Regions from separate parts of the Pantoea sp. SGAir0183 genome, predicted to be linked through region 2. Evidence: riboswitches for the same ligand, from Rfam matches in the RefSeq annotation. Region 2 holds a riboswitch; each other region holds the start of a gene.
What was found. Region 2 has a riboswitch for fluoride ahead of C1N59_RS18365 (DHHA2 domain-containing protein). Riboswitches for the same ligand answer to the same signal wherever they lie in the genome.
Positions count from the first base shown of each region.

Region 1: another riboswitch for fluoride. It lies ahead of C1N59_RS23190 (DHHA2 domain-containing protein); the one in region 2 lies ahead of C1N59_RS18365 (DHHA2 domain-containing protein).
Region 3: another riboswitch for fluoride. It lies ahead of crcB (fluoride efflux transporter CrcB); the one in region 2 lies ahead of C1N59_RS18365 (DHHA2 domain-containing protein).

Region 1 is NZ_CP028067.1:61-6,382, forward strand. It holds partial or broken gene C1N59_RS23175 (YncE family protein) at 1-393, shown strand, start outside; partial or broken gene C1N59_RS23180 (C4-dicarboxylate ABC transporter) at 649-1,687, shown strand; gene C1N59_RS23185 (uracil-DNA glycosylase family protein) at 1,981-2,280, shown strand; fluoride riboswitch at 2,330-2,399, shown strand; partial or broken gene C1N59_RS23190 (DHHA2 domain-containing protein) at 2,478-3,385, shown strand; partial or broken gene C1N59_RS23195 (universal stress protein) at 3,382-3,805, shown strand; partial or broken gene eno (phosphopyruvate hydratase) at 3,821-5,109, shown strand; partial or broken gene C1N59_RS23205 (2,3-diphosphoglycerate-dependent phosphoglycerate mutase) at 5,153-5,857, shown strand; gene crcB (fluoride efflux transporter CrcB) at 5,860-6,234, shown strand.
Region 2 is NZ_CP028053.1:3,941,381-3,950,830, reverse strand. It holds gene C1N59_RS18380 (2,3-bisphosphoglycerate-dependent phosphoglycerate mutase) at 1-674, opposite strand, end outside; gene eno (phosphopyruvate hydratase) at 718-2,007, opposite strand; gene C1N59_RS18370 (universal stress protein) at 2,023-2,448, opposite strand; gene C1N59_RS18365 (DHHA2 domain-containing protein) at 2,445-3,353, opposite strand; fluoride riboswitch at 3,432-3,501, opposite strand; gene C1N59_RS18360 (uracil-DNA glycosylase family protein) at 3,551-4,150, opposite strand; gene C1N59_RS18355 (TDT family transporter) at 4,147-5,307, opposite strand; gene C1N59_RS18350 (YncE family protein) at 5,459-6,457, opposite strand; partial or broken gene umuC (translesion error-prone DNA polymerase V subunit UmuC) at 6,686-7,738, shown strand; gene C1N59_RS18340 (FRG domain-containing protein) at 7,828-8,832, shown strand; gene C1N59_RS18335 (DNA polymerase III subunit theta) at 9,055-9,297, opposite strand.
Region 3 is NZ_CP028053.1:249,570-255,891, reverse strand. It holds gene C1N59_RS01180 (GNAT family N-acetyltransferase) at 45-545, opposite strand; gene C1N59_RS01175 (ABC transporter ATP-binding protein) at 619-2,451, shown strand; gene C1N59_RS01170 (GNAT family N-acetyltransferase) at 2,448-3,572, opposite strand; gene C1N59_RS01165 (alpha/beta hydrolase) at 3,765-4,370, shown strand; gene crcB (fluoride efflux transporter CrcB) at 4,394-4,771, opposite strand; fluoride riboswitch at 4,865-4,941, opposite strand; gene C1N59_RS01155 (nucleoside hydrolase) at 5,177-6,100, shown strand; gene C1N59_RS01150 (zinc-binding alcohol dehydrogenase family protein) at 6,137-6,322, opposite strand, start outside.

The sequences.
Region 1 (6,322 bases), on a different contig from region 2:
ACAGGCTTCAGCAAGCTGCGCGCCATTTCAGCAGCGCCGACGGCCGCACACTGTACGCGGCTAACAGCGGCAGCAACACCATCGCCGTGGTTGACACACAGAAGCTCGCCATTACGGCAACCATTCCCGTGGGGCAGGATCCTTACGGTGCCGCCCTGACGCCGGATAACCGCTATGTTTACAGCGGCAACCTGGGCGACAACAGCCTCTCCGTTATTGATACCGCCGCCGGTAAGGTGGTCTCCACCGTTACCGGACTGGATGCGCCCGTCCAGCCATCGTTCAGCAAACGGTGTGCCCGCGCGTGGGTGCTGAATAAGACCTCAGCATTGCGGTCGTTGACCTGAAAAGAACCGCGTCACGGCCACGATTAAAAGCCCGCCGCAGGCCTGATTCAGTCCTTCCCTCACTCCGGCGGTGTGACGGTCCTTCCGGAGTGGGAGAGTCTAACCTTTTACTGGTTATTTTAACTGAATAACCTGTTTTAAAGATTTAACCCGACGTGCCTATACTCTTTCTGTCTACTCAGGAGATTACGGCATGAACGATAAAATATTTACCCTGCATAACGGAGCGCGCCCGCTGAGCGCGCTGAGCAGCCCGAAAGAGGCCATACGTCAGTTCACGCCTAACTGGTTCGCCGCGACCATGGGGACCGGTATCCTGTCTCTGTCTCTGGCGCAGTTCCCCTGGCCGGTTCCGGGATTACGCCTCGTCGCCGAGGGACTCTGGATGTTTAACATCTTCCTGTTCAGCGTCTTTGCCGTGATGTATCTGGCCCGCTGGGTGATGTACTTCGGTGAGGCAAAGCGCATCTTGGCCATTCAACGGTGTCCATGTTCTTCGGCACCATCCCGATGGGCATGGCCACCATCATCAACGGGCTGCTGGCGTTGGGCCTCCCCCGGTGGGGCTGACGTCTATCCCGTAGCGCACGCCCTGTGGTGGCTGGACGTGCGATGTCGCTGCTGTGTGGCGTGTTATCCCTACATGATGTTTACCCGGCAGCAGCACAGCATTGACCAGATGACCGCCGTCTGGTTACTGCCGGTCGTGGCCGCCGAGGTTGCGGCAGTCAGTGGCGGCCTGCTGCACCGCACATTGCCGACCCCCACGCGCAGCTCGGCATCATTATTACCAGCTACGTGCTGTGGGCGTACTCGTGCCGGTGGCGCTGAGCATCCCGCCATCCTGCTGCTGCGTATGGCGCTGCACAAGCTACCACACGAAAGCATGGCGGCCTCAAGCTGGCTGGCACTGGGCCGATTGGTACCGGCTCGCTGGGATGCTGGTCATCGGCGGAGATGCGCCCGGGTGTTTGCCGCGGCGGGCATGCCGGAAATCGGTCATATCGCGCAGGCGTGGGGTTCGTTGCCGGCATTCTCTTCTGGGGCTGCGGCCTGTGGTGGATGCTGCTGGCCACGCTGATAACCGTGCGATACTTCCGTGAAGGCATTCCGTTCAATCTGGGATGGTGGGGCTTTACCTTCCGCTGGGCGTGTACACGGTCGCCACGCTGAAGCTGTCCACCCTCGTTGACCTGGCGTTCTTTAAAGGCTTCGGTGCGCTTCTTGTCGTCATGCTGGCCGCCATGTGGCTGCTGGTCGCGGTGAAGACGGTGCGCGGGGCATGGAGCGGGAAACTGTTTGTTTCCCCCTGTCTGGCAGGCCTGGACCGGAAGCCGTGAGTGAAACCTGCACGTCGCTGCTGGACCCGTTTTACGCGAGGAACGCCTCGCGGCAGTCACCGCGCCGCACGTGGCCGCGCTGAATCGCTGGGTCAGCGGGCTGCGTCAGCACGGCGTGGAGCTGCCGTGGTTTGATCCGGCCGACGGCGGGACCGGGGCCGGACTGCTCGTCCTGCTGCAGTCGCCGGCGCGCAGCAGCCCGTCACCCCGGTTTGTGTCGCGGGATAACCCGGGGCCGGCCCAGCAGAACCTGGGCGGTTTCTGGCGGAAGCCGGTATTGCGCGCCGGACAGCGTGCTGTGGAATACGGTGCCCTGGGTCAGCGACGGGCCGCAGAAACGGCCCTCAGCGGCGGACATCCGCAGCGGCTGCGCCTGGCTTGAGGACGTGCTGGCGTATCTGCCCGCGCTGCGCGTGGTGGTGCTGGCCGGTGCCGTAGCGGCTCAGGCCCGCGGGACGGTCAGTCATCAGTGCCCCGGCGTCACGGTGCTGAAGATGCCTCACCCCAGTCCGCTTTCACTTTGCACAAGCCCGGCGGTGCCGGAAAACATCCGCCGGGTGCTCCGCGAAGCACGCGCTGCGCTGGCGGGCTGAGGGTGCCAGCAGAATAATACTGACAGGCTTTCCGTCTGGCTCTATACTCAGAGTACAGGGTGATGGCGTTCCACCTTTCCCAACCGCTCCGTTCCGGAGCTGATGACGCCTGATGTGACTCTTGATTTTCAGGAGGTGCGTCAGGCCGTCCTTACTTTCCTCCCGGCCTGCGTACTTCCCTTTACGGGGAGAGACCCTTGATACACGTTTTTGGCCACATCAATCCTGACAGCGACGCCATCTGCACGGCGGTCGTCACCGCTCACTGGCTGACCGGGCGCGGCATGGACGCCCGCGCATGGCGTCTCGGCGAGGCTAACCGGGAAACCCGCTTTATCTTTGACACCGCCGGTCTTACGCTGCCGCCGCTGCTCGCTATTCCGCTGCAGGATGAACGGGTGTGGCTGGTCGATTTCACCGAGCCGGCGCAGGGGCCTGACGACCTGCTCCGGAGCAACGTCGTGGCATCACTGACCACCACCGGCTGGGCGGGCTGATAACGCAACTGCCGCCGGAGGTGCATATCCGCCCGGTTGGCAGCAGCGCCACGCTGCTCTGGCTGCTGATGGACGCTGAAGCGCGCCGCACGCTGCCCCCGACGCTCGCCGTGCTTCTGCTGGGTGCACTCCTGAGTGACACCGTGAATCTTCGCTCGCCGACCACCACCGAAGACGATATCCGTTCGGCGACCGAACTGGGCGTGCTGTCCGGCGTAAACCGCAGAGCCTTCGCCCGTGACCTCCTCACCGCCAAAACGGACGTCAGCGGCCTCAGCGCCCAGCAGCTGCTGGGCAGGGACCTCAAGGCCTTCGTCATTGCCGGCACCGACGTGCGCATTGCCCAGATTGAGGTCAGCTCACCGACACAGGTTGCCCCCGTGATGGACGACCTGCTCGCTGCCCTGGCGTATCTGGCGGACCAGTCGGGTGCCGGGCTGACGGTGCTGATGTTGACCGACATTCGCGCCGGGTTTTCAACGCTTTACTTCGCCGGGCGGGAGAGCGTTAACGCGGCCTCCTGCTCCGTACCGGGCATGCTCAGCCGCAAAAAACAGCTTCTGCCGTGGCTTGAGTCCCGCCTTAACCAGAACGGGAGTTCATTATGACCTGCTACACCCACGCACTGATACTTGTGAACGACAAAGACGACGGCACCCTCCTGCTGAAACGGGCGGTCGCGCTGGCGCAGCCGCTCGGCATGAAAATCACCCTGGCCCACATCAGCGACGACTACCGGGAAATGAACTACGTGTCCGACAGCCTGATGGACGACGTCGTGTCGGAAGAGGTGCTGAAAGCCAAAGCGTTTATGAGCGAGCTGGCGGCCTCCGTGCCTGAGGCGGTAGACACGCGGGAGCTGGTGACCATGCGCCGCTTTGAGGACGTGGAGAAGTGCATCAATGAGCTGGCGTGGACCTCGTGCTTGCCGGCACCGCAACCGCTTTATGGGAATGCTGACGTCCCGCTCGGCGGAATACATCAACCACCTCACGGTGGATGTGCTTATTACTCACCTGAATGACTAAACCGGGAGAAACGCTATGCACTTTACACTGGATAACGTGACCGCCCGGGAAATTCTTGACTCTCGCGGCAACCCCACCGTTGAAGTTGAGGCCCGGACCCCGGACGGGATGATGGCACGCGCCTCGGTGCCTTCCGGGGCCAGCACCGGGTCGCGCGAGGCCGCAGAGCGCCGCGACGGTGACGCACAACGTTTTGGCGGCAAAGGCGTGCTGGATGCCGTCAGGGCGGTTAATACGGAAATCTGCGAAGCCGTGCGCGGCCTGGACGTGCGCGAGCAGCGGCAGCTGGACAACATCATGCTGATGCTGGACGGCACGGAGAACAAGAGTCGCCTGGGTGCCAATGCCATTCTGGGCGTATCGCTGGCGGTGGCCCGGCTGGCGGCACAGGCCTCGCACGAGCCGCTGTGGCGCTACCTGGGGGGCCTGCAGGCGAATCTGCTGCCCGTGCCGTGCATGAACATCATCAACGGCGGCGTGCACGCCCGCGGTCAGGGCGCGGACTTCCAGGAGTTCATGATAGCGCCACACGGGGCACCCACGCTGCGCGAGGCCGTGCGTCAGGGCAGCGAGGTCTACCAGGCGCTGCGCCAGATCCTGCTGGACAAAAAACTCTCAGCGGCAGTGGGCGACGAAGGCGGTTTTGCGCCCGCCGTGTCGTCGAACCGTGACCCGCTGGCGTTTATCGTACAGGCGATTGAGAAGGCGGGATACAGGCCCGGAGAGGACATCAGCATCTGCATGGACCCTGCCTCAAGTGAGTTTTTCGCTGACGGTCAGTATCATCTGCGCACCGAGGGCAGCGCGCTGAGCGCGGCGGAAATGACGGCATACTACGGCGAGCTGATGGACCAGTTTCCGGTCATCCTGCTGGAAGACGGCCTGGCCGAGGACGACTGGGCGGGCTGGAAGCATCTGCACCAGCAGCTTGCGGGCAGGGCCGAGCTGGTTGGTGACGACCTGTTTGTAACCAACGTGAAGTACATCCAGCGCGGCATTGACGAAAACCTCGCCAGCGCCGCGCTGATCAAGCTCAATCAGATAGGCTCGCTCAGCGAAACGCTGGACGCCGTGGCTCTCTGCCAGCGGCACGGCTGGGGTGCGTTCATGTCTCACCGCAGCGGGGAAACCACGGACACGTTCCTTGCCGATCTGACGGTGGCCCTGCGCGCGGGACACCTGAAAACCGGCGCGCCGTGCCGCGGCGAACGCGTGGAAAAGTACAACCAGCTGATGCGCATTGAGCAGGCGCTGGGTGAGGACGCGCACTACGCGGGCTTCATGCGTTTGTGCGCCGCACGTAACACATCCGCCGGACGGTCCCCGTCCGGCAAAGAAGGAATGCCTGTGGCCCCTGCAACGCTGATCCTCCTGCGGCACGGCGAAAGCCAGTGGAACCGGGAAAACCGTTTTACCGGCTGGACGGACGTGCCGCTGACGGTCAGGGGCGGCAGGAGGCCGACCGGGCCGGTGACGCGCTGCGGGCAGCGGGCCTTATGCCCGACCGTGTCTTCACCTCGGTGATGACACGCTGCGTTCACACGGTCTGGCGGGTGCTGGACCGTCTTGACCGAAGCTGGACGCCCGTGGAAAAGAGCTGGCGACTGAACGAGCGCCACTACGGTGCGCTGCAGGGCTGAACAAGGACGACGCTGCCCGGATGATGGGGAAGAGACCGTCCGGCTATGGCGCAAAAGCTTCAGCGGCATTCCGCCCGCAGACGCGGAGGCTCCGGCGCAGCTGCGTCGGGATCTGCGCTATCGCCGCGTTGCGCTGGCCGACCTGCCTGCAACGGAAAGCCTGGAAATGACCCTGCGTCGCGTCATGCCATACTGGCACCACGTTGTGGTGCCACAGCTGCGCTGCGGAAGTACCGTTCTGATTGTGGCGCACGGCAACACGCTGCGCGCCCTGACCATCTTTCTGAACGGCATGCCCCACGACAGCGTGGCACAGCTGCACATACCGACCGGCGTGCCGGTTGTATATGAAATGGATACGGCCGCACAGGTCGTGTGCCGTTATGTTCTGAATATTAAAAAAAAGGAGTGAACGTGAATCAGCTTTTTGCCGTCATCACCGGCGGTGCTTTAGGGTGTGTTATCCGCTGGCAGCTGGGCGCGCGCCTGAACGCGTTTTTTCCGGACCTGCCGCCGGGGACGCTGCTGGTCAACCTGCTGGGTGGATTTATCATCGGGGCGGCGCTGGCGTATTTTCTGCGCCATCCCGGCCTCGATCCGGCCTGGCGGCTGCTCATTACCACCGGGCTGTGTGGCGGAATGACGACCTTCTCCACATTCTCAGCTGAGGTTTTTGCCCTGCTGCAGTCAGGCAGCTATGCCTGGGCAGCCGCCTCGGTGCTGATACACGTGCTGGGTTCGCTGGCCATGACGGCGGCCGGATTTTATATCATGACGCTGTGTGGTTAACCCGGACCGTACGGCCTCTATCCAGGGGAGACCTCAGTGCAGCGACCGCTGCACTGAGGTCAGACAGTTCAGTATATTGTTCAGAAGC
Region 2 (9,450 bases):
CACACGACCTGTGCGGCCGTATCCATTTCATATACAACCGGCACGCCGGTCGGGATGTGCAGCTGTGCCACGCTGTCGTGGGGCATGCCGTTCAGAAAGGCGGTCAGGGCGCGCAGCGTGTTGCCGTGCGCCACAATCAGAACGGTACTTCCGCAGCGCAGCTGTGGCACCACAACGTGGTGCCAGTATGGCATGACGCGACGCAGCGTCATTTCCAGGCTTTCCGTTGCAGGCAGGTCGGCCAGCGCAACGCGGCGGTAGCGCAGATCCCGACGCAGCTGCGCCGGAGCCTCCGCGTCTGCGGGCGGAATGCCGCTGAAGCTTTTGCGCCATAGCCGGACGGTCTCTTCCCCCATCATCCGGGCAGCGTCGTCCTTGTTCAGCCCCTGCAGCGCACCGTAGTGGCGCTCGTTCAGTCGCCAGCTCTTTTCCACGGGCGTCCAGCTTCGGTCAAGACGGTCCAGCACCCGCCAGACCGTGTGAACGCAGCGTGTCATCACCGAGGTGAAGACACGGTCGGGCATAAGGCCCGCTGCCCGCAGCGCGTCACCGGCCCGGTCGGCCTCCTGCCGCCCCCTGACCGTCAGCGGCACGTCCGTCCAGCCGGTAAAACGGTTTTCCCGGTTCCACTGGCTTTCGCCGTGCCGCAGGAGGATCAGCGTTGCAGGGGCCACAGGCATTCCTTCTTTGCCGGACGGGGACCGTCCGGCGGATGTGTTACGTGCGGCGCACAAACGCATGAAGCCCCGCGTAGTGCGCGTCCTCACCCAGCGCCTGCTCAATGCGCATCAGCTGGTTGTACTTTTCCACGCGTTCGCCGCGGCACGGCGCGCCGGTTTTCAGGTGTCCCGCGCGCAGGGCCACCGTCAGATCGGCAAGGAACGTGTCCGTGGTTTCCCCGCTGCGGTGAGACATGAACGCACCCCAGCCGTGCCGCTGGCAGAGAGCCACGGCGTCCAGCGTTTCGCTGAGCGAGCCTATCTGATTGAGCTTGATCAGCGCGGCGCTGGCGAGGTTTTCGTCAATGCCGCGCTGGATGTACTTCACGTTGGTTACAAACAGGTCGTCACCAACCAGCTCGGCCCTGCCCGCAAGCTGCTGGTGCAGATGCTTCCAGCCCGCCCAGTCGTCCTCGGCCAGGCCGTCTTCCAGCAGGATGACCGGAAACTGGTCCATCAGCTCGCCGTAGTATGCCGTCATTTCCGCCGCGCTCAGCGCGCTGCCCTCGGTGCGCAGATGATACTGACCGTCAGCGAAAAACTCACTTGAGGCAGGGTCCATGCAGATGCTGATGTCCTCTCCGGGCCTGTATCCCGCCTTCTCAATCGCCTGTACGATAAACGCCAGCGGGTCACGGTTCGACGACACGGCGGGCGCAAAACCGCCTTCGTCGCCCACTGCCGCTGAGAGTTTTTTGTCCAGCAGGATCTGGCGCAGCGCCTGGTAGACCTCGCTGCCCTGACGCACGGCCTCGCGCAGCGTGGGTGCCCCGTGTGGCGCTATCATGAACTCCTGGAAGTCCGCGCCCTGACCGCGGGCGTGCACGCCGCCGTTGATGATGTTCATGCACGGCACGGGCAGCAGATTCGCCTGCAGGCCCCCCAGGTAGCGCCACAGCGGCTCGTGCGAGGCCTGTGCCGCCAGCCGGGCCACCGCCAGCGATACGCCCAGAATGGCATTGGCACCCAGGCGACTCTTGTTCTCCGTGCCGTCCAGCATCAGCATGATGTTGTCCAGCTGCCGCTGCTCGCGCACGTCCAGGCCGCGCACGGCTTCGCAGATTTCCGTATTAACCGCCCTGACGGCATCCAGCACGCCTTTGCCGCCAAAACGTTGTGCGTCACCGTCGCGGCGCTCTGCGGCCTCGCGCGACCCGGTGCTGGCCCCGGAAGGCACCGAGGCGCGTGCCATCATCCCGTCCGGGGTCCGGGCCTCAACTTCAACGGTGGGGTTGCCGCGAGAGTCAAGAATTTCCCGGGCGGTCACGTTATCCAGTGTAAAGTGCATAGCGTTTCTCCCGGTTTAGTCATTCAGGTGAGTAATAAGCACATCCACCGTGAGGTGGTTGATGTATTCCGCCGAGCGGGACGTCAGCATTCCCATAAAGCGGTTGCGGTGCCCGGCAAGCACGAGGTCCACGCCCAGCTCATTGATGCACTTCTCCACGTCCTCAAAGCGGCGCATGGTCACCAGCTCCCGCGTGTCTACCGCCTCAGGCACGGAGGCCGCCAGCTCGCTCATAAACGCTTTGGCTTTCAGCACCTCTTCCGACACGACGTCGTCCATCAGGCTGTCGGACACGTAGTTCATTTCCCGGTAGTCGTCGCTGATGTGGGCCAGGGTGATTTTCATGCCGAGCGGCTGCGCCAGCGCGACCGCCCGTTTCAGCAGGAGGGTGCCGTCGTCTTTGTCGTTCACAAGTATCAGTGCGTGGGTGTAGCAGGTCATAATGAACTCCCGTTCTGGTTAAGGCGGGACTCAAGCCACGGCAGAAGCTGTTTTTTGCGGCTGAGCATGCCCGGTACGGAGCAGGAGGCCGCGTTAACGCTCTCCCGCCCGGCGAAGTAAAGCGTTGAAAACCCGGCGCGAATGTCGGTCAACATCAGCACCGTCAGCCCGGCACCCGACTGGTCCGCCAGATACGCCAGGGCAGCGAGCAGGTCGTCCATCACGGGGGCAACCTGTGTCGGTGAGCTGACCTCAATCTGGGCAATGCGCACGTCGGTGCCGGCAATGACGAAGGCCTTGAGGTCCCTGCCCAGCAGCTGCTGGGCGCTGAGGCCGCTGACGTCCGTTTTGGCGGTGAGGAGGTCACGGGCGAAGGCTCTGCGGTTTACGCCGGACAGCACGCCCAGTTCGGTCGCCGAACGGATATCGTCTTCGGTGGTGGTCGGCGAGCGAAGATTCACGGTGTCACTCAGGAGTGCGCCCAGCAGAAGCACGGCGAGCGTCGGGGGCAGCGTGCGGCGCGCTTCAGCGTCCATCAGCAGCCAGAGCAGCGTGGCGCTGCTGCCAACCGGGCGGATATGCACCTCCGGCGGCAGTTGCGTTATCAGCCCGCCCAGCCGGTGGTGGTCAGTGATGCCCACGACGTTGCTCCGGAGCAGGTCGTCAGGCCCCTGCGCCGGCTCGGTGAAATCGACCAGCCACACCCGTTCATCCTGCAGCGGAATAGCGAGCAGCGGCGGCAGCGTAAGACCGGCGGTGTCAAAGATAAAGCGGGTTTCCCGGTTAGCCTCGCCGAGACGCCATGCGCGGGCGTCCATGCCGCGCCCGGTCAGCCAGTGAGCGGTGACGACCGCCGTGCAGATGGCGTCGCTGTCAGGATTGATGTGGCCAAAAACGTGTATCAAGGGTCTCTCCCCGTAAAGGGAAGTACGCAGGCCGGGAGGAAAGTAAGGACGGCCTGACGCACCTCCTGAAAATCAAGAGTCACATCAGGCGTCATCAGCTCCGGAACGGAGCGGTTGGGAAAGGTGGAACGCCATCACCCTGTACTCTGAGTATAGAGCCAGACGGAAAGCCTGTCAGTATTATTCTGCTGGCACCCTCAGCCCGCCAGCGCAGCGCGTGCTTCGCGGAGCACCCGGCGGATGTTTTCCGGCACCGCCGGGCTTGTGCAAAGTGAAAGCGGACTGGGGTGAGGCATCTTCAGCACCGTGACGCCGGGGCACTGATGACTGACCGTCCCGCGGGCCTGAGCCGCTACGGCACCGGCCAGCACCACCACGCGCAGCGCGGGCAGATACGCCAGCACGTCCTCAAGCCAGGCGCAGCCGCTGCGGATGTCCGCCGCTGAGGGCCGTTTCTGCGGCCCGTCGCTGACCCAGGGCACCGTATTCCACAGCACGCTGTCCCGGCGCGCAATACCGGCTTCCGCCAGAAACCGCCCCAGGTTCTGCTGGGCCGGCCCCGGGTTATCCCGCGACACAAACCGGGGTGACGGGCTGCTGCGCGCCGGCGACTGCAGCAGGACGAGCAGTCCGGCCCCGGTCCCGCCGTCGGCCGGATCAAACCACGGCAGCTCCACGCCGTGCTGACGCAGCCCGCTGACCCAGCGATTCAGCGCGGCCACGTGCGGCGCGGTGACTGCCGCGAGGCGTTCCTCGCGTAAAAACGGGTCCAGCAGCGACGTGCAGGTTTCACTCACGGCTTCCGGTCCAGGCCTGCCAGACAGGGGGAAACAAACAGTTTCCCGCTCCATGCCCCGCGCACCGTCTTCACCGCGACCAGCAGCCACATGGCGGCCAGCATGACGACAAGAAGCGCACCGAAGCCTTTAAAGAACGCCAGGTCAACGAGGGTGGACAGCTTCAGCGTGGCGACCGTGTACACGCCCAGCGGGAAGGTAAAGCCCCACCATCCCAGATTGAACGGAATGCCTTCACGGAAGTATCGCACGGTTATCAGCGTGGCCAGCAGCATCCACCACAGGCCGCAGCCCCAGAAGAGAATGCCGGCAACGAACCCCACGCCCTGCGCGATATGACCGATTTCCGGCATGCCCGCCGCGGCAAACACCCCGGGCGCATCTCCGCCGATGACCAGCATCCCCAGCGAGCCGGTACCAATCGGCCCCAGTGCCAGCCAGCTTGAGGCCGCCATGCTTTCGTGTGGTAGCTTGTGCAGCGCCATACGCAGCAGCAGGATGGCGAGGATGCTCAGCGCCACCGGCACCGAGTACGCCCACAGCACGTAGCTGGTAATAATGATGCCGAGCTGCGCGTGGGGGTCGGCAATGTGCGGTGCCAGCAGGCCGCCACTGACTGCCGCAACCTCGGCGGCCACGACCGGCAGTAACCAGACGGCGGTCATCTGGTCAATGCTGTGCTGCTGCCGGGTAAACATCATGTAGGGAATACACACGCCACACAGCAGCGACATCGCCACGTCCAGCCACCACAGGGCGTGCGCTACGGGAATGACGTCAGCCCCCCACCGGGGGAGGCCAAACGCCAGCAGCCCGTTGATGATGGTGGCCATGCCCATCGGGATGGTGCCGAAGAACATGGACACCGTTGAATGGCCAAAGATGCGCTTTGCCTCACCGAAGTACATCACCCAGCGGGCCAGATACATCACGGCAAAGACGCTGAACAGGAAGATGTTAAACATCCAGAGTCCCTCGGCGACGAGGCGTAATCCCGGAACCGGCCAGGGGAACTGCGCCAGAGACAGAGACAGGATACCGGTCCCCATGGTCGCGGCGAACCAGTTAGGCGTGAACTGACGTATGGCCTCTTTCGGGCTGCTCAGCGCGCTCAGCGGGCGCGCTCCGTTATGCAGGGTAAATATTTTATCGTTCATGCCGTAATCTCCTGAGTAGACAGAAAGAGTATAGGCACGTCGGGTTAAATCTTTAAAACAGGTTATTCAGTTAAAATAAACCAGTAAAAGTGGTTAGACTCTCCCACTCCGGGAAGGACCGTCACACCGCCGGAGTGAGGGAAGGACTGAATCAGGCCTGCGGCGGGCTTTTAATCGTGGCCGTGACGCGGTTCTGTTTCAGGTCAACGACCGCAATGCTGAGGTCTTTATTCAGCACCCACGCGCGGGCACCGTCTTTGCTGAAAACGATGGCCTGACGGGGCGCATCCAGTCCGGTAACGGTGGAGACCACCTTACCGGCGGCGGTATCAATAACGGAGAGGCTGTTGTCGCCCAGGTTGCCGCTGTAAACATAGCGGTTATCCGGCGTCAGGGCGGCACCGTAAGGATCCTGCCCCACGGGAATGGTTGCCGTAATGGCGAGCTTCTGCGTGTCAACCACGGCGATGGTGTTGCTGCCGCTGTTAGCCGCGTACAGTGTGCGGCCGTCGGCGCTGACTGAAATGGCGCGCAGCTTGCTGAAGCCTGTTATCTCGCCGCGAATCTCGCCCGTTACGGCGTCAACCAGGGTAATTTTATCGCCCTTAAAGTTAGTGACGTAGACGGTTTTGCCGTCCGGGCTGATTTTTATGCCCTGACGGGGCTGGGCAAAACCCGTCACGACCGCAACGGGCCGGTTGTGCGTCAGGTCATACACCGAGAGCGTGCTGGCGGCCTCGTTATTCACATACAGGCGCTGACCGTCACGGCTGATAGCTGTGCCGAATGCCCCGGGCCCCAGCGGCAGCGAGGTCTCCACATCAAGCGTCCCGGTGCTGATTTTTCTGACCACGCCGAGGCTGCTGTCTGAAAGATATACGGCCTTCCCGTCGGGGGAGAAAAGCGCATTGCGGGGCGTGACGTATCCCTTCAGCACCTTTCTGACTTTCCCGGCAGCCAGGTCGTAGACCACCACCTCAGAGCGCTCACTGTAGGACGCCACCGCCGTTTTCTCATCGGGACTGACAGCAAGGGAATTGTTGTGGATATCGCCGTCAAACGTCCAGCGTTCCTCTGCGGCACCGGCGAGGGTGCTGATAAGAAGAAACGCCACCGCGGTCAGTCCCGGGATCCTGTATTTTTTTATCATCATTTTTCCTGCATTGGGGTGGGTAAGGGATAAGACTCATTGCCCGATTGAGGGCTTCAGAGTAAGCGTGGCAGATTAAATCCTGGCGGGGAAATCGATTTTCCGACTATGTCTTACCACCCTCAACCTTCCCCCCTGTCAGTAAGCATACTGAGGTAGTTCAAGGCTGAATAATTCCTGTTCAGAAAATAAACTTCAGAGGAATGGTAACTGATTTTTTTTGTTTAAATTGCATTCCACATAAACGCCTCGATGTCGAACAGGGTAATGAGCGTTTTAGAGGCTCTGTCACCTCGCGTGGAACAGTATTCGATTGATGAGATGTTTCTGGACGTTCGTGGAATCGATTTTTGCACGGATTTCGAGACGTTTGGCCGCGAAGTACGGCGCAGTGTGCGTGAACATACCGGCCTTACGGTTGGGGTCGGTATAGGCAAAACCAAAACGCTTGCAAAATCAGCCCAGTGGAGCAGCAAGGAGTGGCCCCAGTTTGGCGGCGTGCTGGCCGTCACATCGCACGTCCGGGCTGAGAAGATGCTGGCCCGCCAGCCCGTTGAGGAGGTCTGGGGAGTCGGCAGGCGCATAGCCAAAAAACTGAACAGCATGGGAATTACAACCGCACTGGAGCTCGCCCGCGCCAATTCTGCAATGATCCGTAAACACTTCAGCGTGGTACTGGAGCGAACGGTGCGTGAGCTGAACGGCGAGAGCTGTATCAGTCTGGAAGAGGCACCGCCGGCGAAGCAGCAGATCGTGTGCTCCCGTTCTTTTGGCGAAAGGGTCACCGAGTATGAACACATGAGGCAGGCAATCTGTCAGCATGCCGAACGGGCGGCCGTAAAATTGAGAGGGGAAAAGCAATACTGCAGACAGGTTTGTGCCTTCATCAAAACCTCACCTTTTTCGCCCGGGGAGACTTACTACGGTAACGTGGCTTCAGAGACACTGATGTCGCCCAGTCAGGATTCCAGAGACATTATAGAGGCTGCAATAAGAGCACTTGATCGGGTGTGGATAAGCGGCCATCGCTATGCCAAAGCAGGCGTTATGCTGAACGACTTCACTCCCTCAGGTGTTGCCCAGCTCAACCTCTTCGACGAAGTTCAACCCAGAGCGAACAGCAAGCCTCTGATGCAGGTGATTGACCATATAAATCAGACCGGGATGGGGAATATCTGGTTTGCCGGCCGAGGAATAGCGCCGGCATGGCAGATGAAGCGCGAAATGTTGTCCCCAGCCTATACCACACGCTGGAGTGAAATACCCATAGCCAGGCTTTGACCGAACCAAATGGATCGACATTTCTCAGATATACTCTTTATTAATTCTTTCAAATTTGGGTATGGATAATAACTTTTAGAGGTTTATTTATGAGTGAAATGATTTTTAGCAAGCATTTTGATAAAGCTGAAGAGTTGATGAGTGCCTTGTCGCCATGGTCAAATTTTTACAGGGATAACAACCTCAGTATGTTTATTTTTAGAGGGCAAGGAAATTCAGAGTATAAACTAACACCATATGCCTTAAGAGAAACAGTTCAAAAAGAAATGATTAATAAAACTAAAATTTTTTTGGAGGTGCATCCGGGTGATGCTATTTCTCAGTGCATTTCGCCTATAATTGAATATCAACTTATAAGAGACTTTTATCGTCAAGCAGACATGCAGGGCTTACAGTTACCCGCCTCCAGAACCCTGCGCAATATTTTATACGAAAAAACCGAGTTGGACACCATGTCTGAATGGGACCCAGATGCAATCTGGTTGCCTGAAGACATGTTGGAAGCGGCGGCTTTAGCACAGCACTATGGTGTACCAACTCGCCTGCTTGACTGGAGCTACAGTCCTTTTGTAGCTGCTTTTTTTGCTACTGCTCCTGCTCTGGAAGGTCTTAATACAGGCTTTAGAAAGGATGGTAGTTTATGTATTTGGGGGCTTAATACCCAGACGGTTAGTACCATGCACAAAGCTTACAAGCACTCAAAAAATGGTATGAATTCTTATCTATTTCCTGAGTTTCCGTTAAAAATAATTACCCCGCCCTATAATGGCAATCCCAATTTAGCGGCACAACAAGGTCTGTTCACTCACTGGGCAACCAAACCCGGTAATATTAGAATGCTAGCTAATAACAATGCCCCGAAAGATGATTACGGGAATGATTTAGTAGGACAAATAGAAAATTACAATAATTCTTTAGGGTTTGTTGGAATTAATAACACGATTCTTAAATTGACATTGCCTAATACCGAGGCTGAGAAAATGGCGACTTATCTCAGACAACTGGGTTATGGCCATTCTAAGCTTTTCCCGGGTTATCAGGGGGTTTCTTTTGAACTTAATGAACGAATTCACTTCGAGAGAAAACCAAAGTGATGGAAAGCTTAAACTTGTTGCTCACTGAACACCATATCAACTCGTCATGCACAATTCAGCAACTGGTATTTGTAAGAATGATAAAACCCCGTATCTACGGGGTTTCGCGCTTGTCCTGATCAGGAGCCCATTCAAGTCCGCATTTATCGCAGGACCATTTTCCGTTTGGATTTTTCCTGAGGCCATAGAAATTGCAAAAGGGACATGTTTTTGGCTTGTACACTATTTTCCTTCCTCCTTCTGATAGACAGGGGCCGTCCCACGCGGAAACTTTAAGGCTTCGTTTCTGAAGTGCTGAAGCCTTTGTCTGAAGTATTCCTGAAGCTCGTCCGGTTGCTGTCTCTCGACTTCCGAAGGAATCACCGGCAGATTCATACGCTCTTTATAAGCTACCCCTGATGCGGCCAGATCCACGTTGACCTTATCCCGCTCATCTTTGCTTTTTGCTGCTATGTTGTGTGACATATGAAGCCCTCCCTGACAAAAGTATATCAGCTACCGTGTTAAGTTCCGCATCCATCGCTGAAAGCGTTTATGAACATCCCCCCTAAGCGTCAGCAGCAAGCTGTCGACGCCAAGGCCCCAAAAATCACGCCCTTCACTTCGCAGGCACCGAGA
Region 3 (6,322 bases), 680 kb from region 2:
CTTTTGACCTTAACGCCGCGCGCAAAACGGGCAATGCGCGGTCGTTACGCCACGTTGAGCAGTTTGGCCATCATCACCACATCATGAAGTTTACCTTCACGTAAGGATGCCTGACGACGCACCCCTTCGCGCTCAAAACCCAGCCTTTCATACAGCGCCAGCGCCCGATGATTGTCATGAAACACCTCAAGCTCCATGCGGGTGATGCCCAGCCAGTTACGTGCATAATCCATTGCCGTGCGGATCAACAGCTCGCCAATGCCGCGCCCTGAGAACGCCGGATTGACACCGATGCCGAAGCTGATGCAGTGACGCGTACGCGGATTATGATTTGTAAACAAGGTCAGCTCACCAACCATTTCGCCGTCTACTTCGGCAACAAAATTGATGAAGCCCTCGGCATCCATTTTTGCGAATTTCTTTTCCCAGGTGGCGACGCTGGGAAACGGCAATTGCAGCGTCCAGGGGAAAACCGCCGGATGGCCGTAAAGACGTTGGTAAGCCGCTGCATCATGTGGTTCACGGCCGCGCAGAGTGATATCCATAGAGAATCCTTTTTTTAATCGGACGTACACATGCACTAAGCTGTAATTCTTATCGAACGGAAAGAGTAACTGTATGTTGTATCGTCGTTTCGAACGTTTTATCAATATTTTTCAGGATGCCCCCACCGATATGCCGCCCTCACGGGTCTGGCCTTTTTATTTTTACTACCTGCGCCAGGTGTGGCCGAGCTTCGCAGCACTGCTGGTGGTGGGGCTGGTGGGCGCGCTCATTGAGGTGGCGCTGTTCAGTTATCTGAGCCGCATCATTGATCTGGTTAACCATTCCACCCCGGCTACGCTGTTCCACGATAACTGGCCAACCTTACTCTGGATGGGCTGCGTCGCCCTGATACTGCGGCCGGTGTTTATTGCGCTGCACGATATGCTGGTTCACCAGAGCATTAATCCCGGCATGACCAGCATGATTCGCTGGCAGCACCACAACTACGTTCTGCGTCAGAGCATGAATTTTTTCCAGAACGATTTTGCGGGCCGGATTGCGCAACGCATTTTGCAAACCGGTAACTCGCTCCGCGATTCTGCGGTGCAGTTGGTCGATGCCATCTGGCATGTGCTGATCTACGCCGCGACGGCGCTGGTGCTGTTCGCCGAAGCGGACTGGCGTTTGATGATTCCGCTCATTATCTGGATTGTGCTTTACAGCGCGGCGCTGCGCTATTTTGTGCCGCGCGTAAAGGCCCGTTCCGTGGTGTCCTCAGAAGCGCGCTCGAAACTCATGGGCACGATTGTGGATGGTTACACCAATATAGCTACCATCAAGCTGTTCGCCCATAGCGACCTGGAGCGGCAGTACGCACGTGAGGCGATTCAGGAGCAGACAGACAAAACGCAGCAGGCTAACCGCATGGTAACCAGCATGGATTTGACGCTGTCGACGCTCAACGGCGTTCTGATTGTTGCCACGTCCGGCCTGGCGCTGTGGCTGTGGAGCGCATCGCTGATTAGCGTCGGTGCCATTGCCCTGGCGACCGGCCTGGTTATCCGTCTTGTTAATATGTCCGGTTGGGTGATGTGGGTGGTGAACGGCATTTTTGAAAATATCGGCATGGTGCAGGACGGACTGAACACCATTTCCCAACCGCTTAGCGTGCAGGATGCGCCCCAGGCAAAACAGCTCAGGGTGACGCAGGGGGAGATTCGCTTCGACAACATCCGTTTTAACTATGGTGGCGAGCGGCAGGTGATTAATGGCCTGAACCTGACCATTAAACCGGGAGAAAAGATTGGCCTGATTGGACCTTCCGGTGCCGGAAAATCAACGCTGGTCAATCTGCTGTTGCGTCTTTACGACCTGAACGGCGGGCGCATCCTGATTGACGGTCAGTGTATTGCCGAGGTGACGCAGGAAAGCCTGCGCAGCCAGATTGGCATGATCACCCAGGATACCTCGCTGCTGCACCGCTCTATCCGCGAAAATCTGCTCTATGGCCGGCCCCATGCCAGCGAGGAAGAACTGCAACTGGCTATCCGTCGCGCCCGCGCCGACGAATTTATCCCGCTGCTGTCGGATTCCCAGGGCCGGACAGGGCTGGATGCGCATGTCGGTGAGCGCGGCGTAAAACTGTCTGGCGGGCAGCGTCAGCGTATAGCCATTGCGCGCGTGTTGCTGAAAAACGCGCCGGTTCTGATCATGGATGAAGCCACTTCCGCCCTTGATTCAGAGGTGGAAGCGGCGATTCAGGAAAGCCTGGAGTCGTTGATGCAGGGGAAAACGGTGATTGCCATCGCTCACCGTCTGTCCACGATTGCAAAAATGGACCGGCTGGTGGTGCTGGAACACGGCCAGATTGTCGAAATCGGTAGCCACCAGGAACTGCTGGCACAAAATGGCCTGTATGCCCGGCTCTGGCAACACCAGACCGGCGGGTTTGTCGGGGCGGACTAGTCGCCGCGTCGGTAGGGCAAGGCGTCCCGGGCTTCCTCGGCCCACAGGTGAACGCCCTGCCGCTCCTGCTGCAAAAAATCGTCAACGGCGGCGCGCAGGCCGGGGTGACACAGGTAGTGCCAGGAGTGGGTAATCTGCGGTTCGAAACCACGCACCAGCTTGTGTTCGCCCTGCGCGCCCGCATCGAAGCGTTGCAGGCCTTCGGCGATGGCGAAATCCATCCCCTGATAAAAACAGGTTTCGAAGTGAAGCTGGTTAAATTCCGCCAGGCAGCCCCAGTAGCGGCCATACAGGCTTTCCCCGTCTTTAAGGTAAAAAGCCATCGCTGCGGGCTGCTGCTGCAAACGGGCAATGACGACGCGAATGTTTTCCGGCAGACGCGCGGCCAGTAAGCTAAAAAAGGCACGCGTCAGATAAGGACGCTGACCACGCACCGAGTACGTGTTAGCATAGCAGGTGTACACAAAATCCCATTGATCTTCACGCAGTTGATCGCCGCGATACCAGTCAAATTCAAAGCCGTTCAGGGCGACCTGCTCCCGTTCCTTGCGCAGCTGTTTGCGCTTGCGTGACATCAACGTATCCAGAAAGTCCTGGAAGTCGCGATAGCCGCGATTGTGCCAGTGATACTGGCAGCCCAGCCGCGCCAGCCAGTCGGGTTGTTCCGCCAGCAGCGCGTTAGCGTGAGAGTCGGTGAAATTGATATGCGCGCCACTCAACGCCTGGCGCTCCAGCCAGTCTGGCAGCCTCGACAGCAGACGGATAGCGGCATCGGATTTGCCCAGCACGCGCGCGCCCGTTACCGGGCTGAAGGGAATGGCACCGAGCCATTTCGGATAGTAAGCGATACCGGCTCGCTGACAGGCATCGGCCCAGGCGTGATCGAACACGTATTCACCCTGTGAATGGCTTTTTTGGTAGCCGGGTAGCGCGGCGCAGAGTTCACCCTGCTCACGCCAGACCAGATGGGCTGGCTGCCAGCCCCGTTCCGGCCTGACGCTGCCGCTGTCTTCAAGGCTCAGCAAAAAGGCATGGCGCAAAAAAGGCTGATCATCAGGCAGCAGCGCATCCCATTCAGCGGCGGGAATGTCGGATAACGTGCTCAGGGTAAACAACGACATGCATAACTCCAGACGGCAAGCGGTGACGTTTCAGTCAAGCAGGTTTTACGTTACAGGGAAAGGGAGACGGCACGTAATGTTTGCCTTCCCCTGAACGACAGGCGGCCTTCCCGGCGGTCAGTTTGATTTTGACGTTAACCGGTGTAACTGTTCAAATACCTGTCAGACAACACAACTTTTACAGGAACCGGCATGGCAAAAGCACTGGTGATTTTTCTGCACGGCGTAGGCAGTAACGGCGACGATCTGGCACCTGTCGGCGACTATTGGGCAAGCTTGTTACCCGATGTGGTCTTTGCCTCACCGGATGCGCCTTATGCTTTTGAACAGGGCATGGGCTATCAGTGGTTCAGTCTGGCGGGCATTACGCCGGAAAACCGTCCAGGGCGGGTTCGCGAAGCCCGTGAGGCGTTTGACCGCGTTCTGCGTGACCTGATGGCGCAGCATGATATGGCAGAATGCTGGGAGAAGGTCATCCTGGTGGGCTTTTCTCAGGGCTCGATCATGGCGCTAGATCTACTGGCCTCTGGCCGTTATCCCCTGGCGGGCGTGGTGGCATTTTCCGGCCGACTGGCCTTTGACGGCCCACTGACACCTCTCGCGCATACGCCAGCCCTGCTGATCCATGGCCGGGCTGATGCGGTGATCCCCGTCAGCGAAAGCGAGTCAGCCGCGGCCCGCCTGAAAGCTGCGGCGGTTCCGGTCGAGGCATTGATTGAGCCACAGACTGGCCACACGATTTCAGCCGAGGGCGCCCTGCACGCCGCCAGCTTCATCGCTCAGTGTCTGCAGGACTGACTGCATCCGGTTTCGCGGCGGCGTTAACCCAACAGGTTAATCAGCGCGAAACCGGCAAAACTCATCAGCAACGAGCCAATGACATGCACCAGCGCGCTGCTCATGGCCCAGAGATATTTTCCGGACTGCAACAGGGTCATTAACTCTGCGGTAAACGTGGAAAACGTGGTGAGACCGCCACATAAGCCTGTAATGATCAGTAACCGCCAGGCGGGATCGAGCTGGGGATTTTTGATAAACCAGGCCATGGCCGCCCCGATCACAAAGCCGCCAATCAGATTCACCAGCAACGTACCCGGTGGAAGATTGGGGAAAAACGCATTGAAACGCATACCGAACCACCAACGCAGTACACAACCTACGCTGCCGCCCACGATCACAGCGAATAGCGGTTTTAACATCTTATACTCCCGTTAACAGGCATTGTGCAGAAGACGGTGGAGGGTCAGCAAATACCGGCACCTGACGCTCCCGCTCCCACGAAAGGATAAAGGATAGTGTCAGGCGTCATCAGCCGCAGGGGAAACCTGCTGGCGGTTGGGGAAGGTGGAACGCCATCACCTTGCGCAGGCAATCATACGATGCCTTTTTCTGACTGGCAACTCAGACCATGTGAACGCGCGCGCCCGTGATGTGCGGCTGACATGCAGCGTTAAAAACCCGACGCGGGTAGCCTTAAAAGGGGGGAGAATTCAGGTTTCCCCTTTTTCCGTTTTCCGCTTAAATAAATGACGGCTTTTACGCTTGCCGCGCCCGCACAATGATTGTCGCCCCGGGTGAGGCGCTCACGCTTTCTGGAGAATCCTGTGCGCACTGTCATTTTTGATACTGATATCGGCGTGGATGATGCCTTTGCGCTGGCCTATGCCGCGCGGACGCAACATCTGCTGGGCATTACCACGGTATTCGGCAACGTTGCCGTGGGCCAGGCGGTGAAAAATGCGCGGCTCTTTTGCCAGAAAATGGCGATTGACGTGCCGGTGTACCGCGGCTGCGCCCGTCCGCTGGCACGGGAACCGAGCGCACCTGCCAGGCTGCATGGTGAAGACGGTTTAGGGGATGCGTTTGATAATCCGTTTAGCGACGACGCGCCCGGTGCCGTGCAGTTTATTATCGACAGCGTTCGTGCTAATCCCGGCGTCATTACACTGGTGGCAATCGGTCCCCTTACCAATATCGCCAGCGCCATCAATCAGGCACCGGATATTATCCCGCTGGTCAAAGAACTGGTCATCATGGGCGGCGCCTTTGGTACCGATGGCCACAGCGGGAATGTGACACCGTTCAGTGAATTTAATATCTGGAAAGATCCTCATGCTGCGGATCAGGTCCTGTCCTCGGCCTTGCCGGTTATGCTGATCCCGCTGGATGTTACCCATAAAGTGTTGATCAATAGCGATGAGGTGGATCAACTGCAACAGCCGATCCTGCGGGCGATCTGCCGCCCTTATCTGGCGTACAGTCTTGAGAAGGAAGGATTTGCGGGAATGGCGTTGCATGACACGCTGACGATATCCTGGCTGTGTTTGCCCGAGGCATTTACGCTGGTGGAAAGCCCACTGCGGGTGATTACCGAAGGCATCGCCTGTGGTCAGACGGTGCGCCAGATCAGCACGCTGGCTTCCCGTCACAACCCTTTTCGCGATTTGCCCCGACAACGCATCGCATTGGGCGTGGATGCCGACGCCGTGCGTCGCCACTTTTTCCAGTCGCTCTCCGGAACGGCGTAGCGCGTGCGGAGACAGCGCACCCCGTTGTCTCCGGCTTCAGCGATCAAAATCGATAACGCCCTTAATTAACGCTCGATTGTTGATGACCTGCGCCTCAAAGTGTTCTGCCAGTGTCGAAAACGCGAAACGCCGGTTGAGCATCATATCGGCACGTAACGTCCCGGCCGCCATGAGTTCACGCACCCGATCAAAATCCTCACGGGTGGCGTTACGGCTACCCAT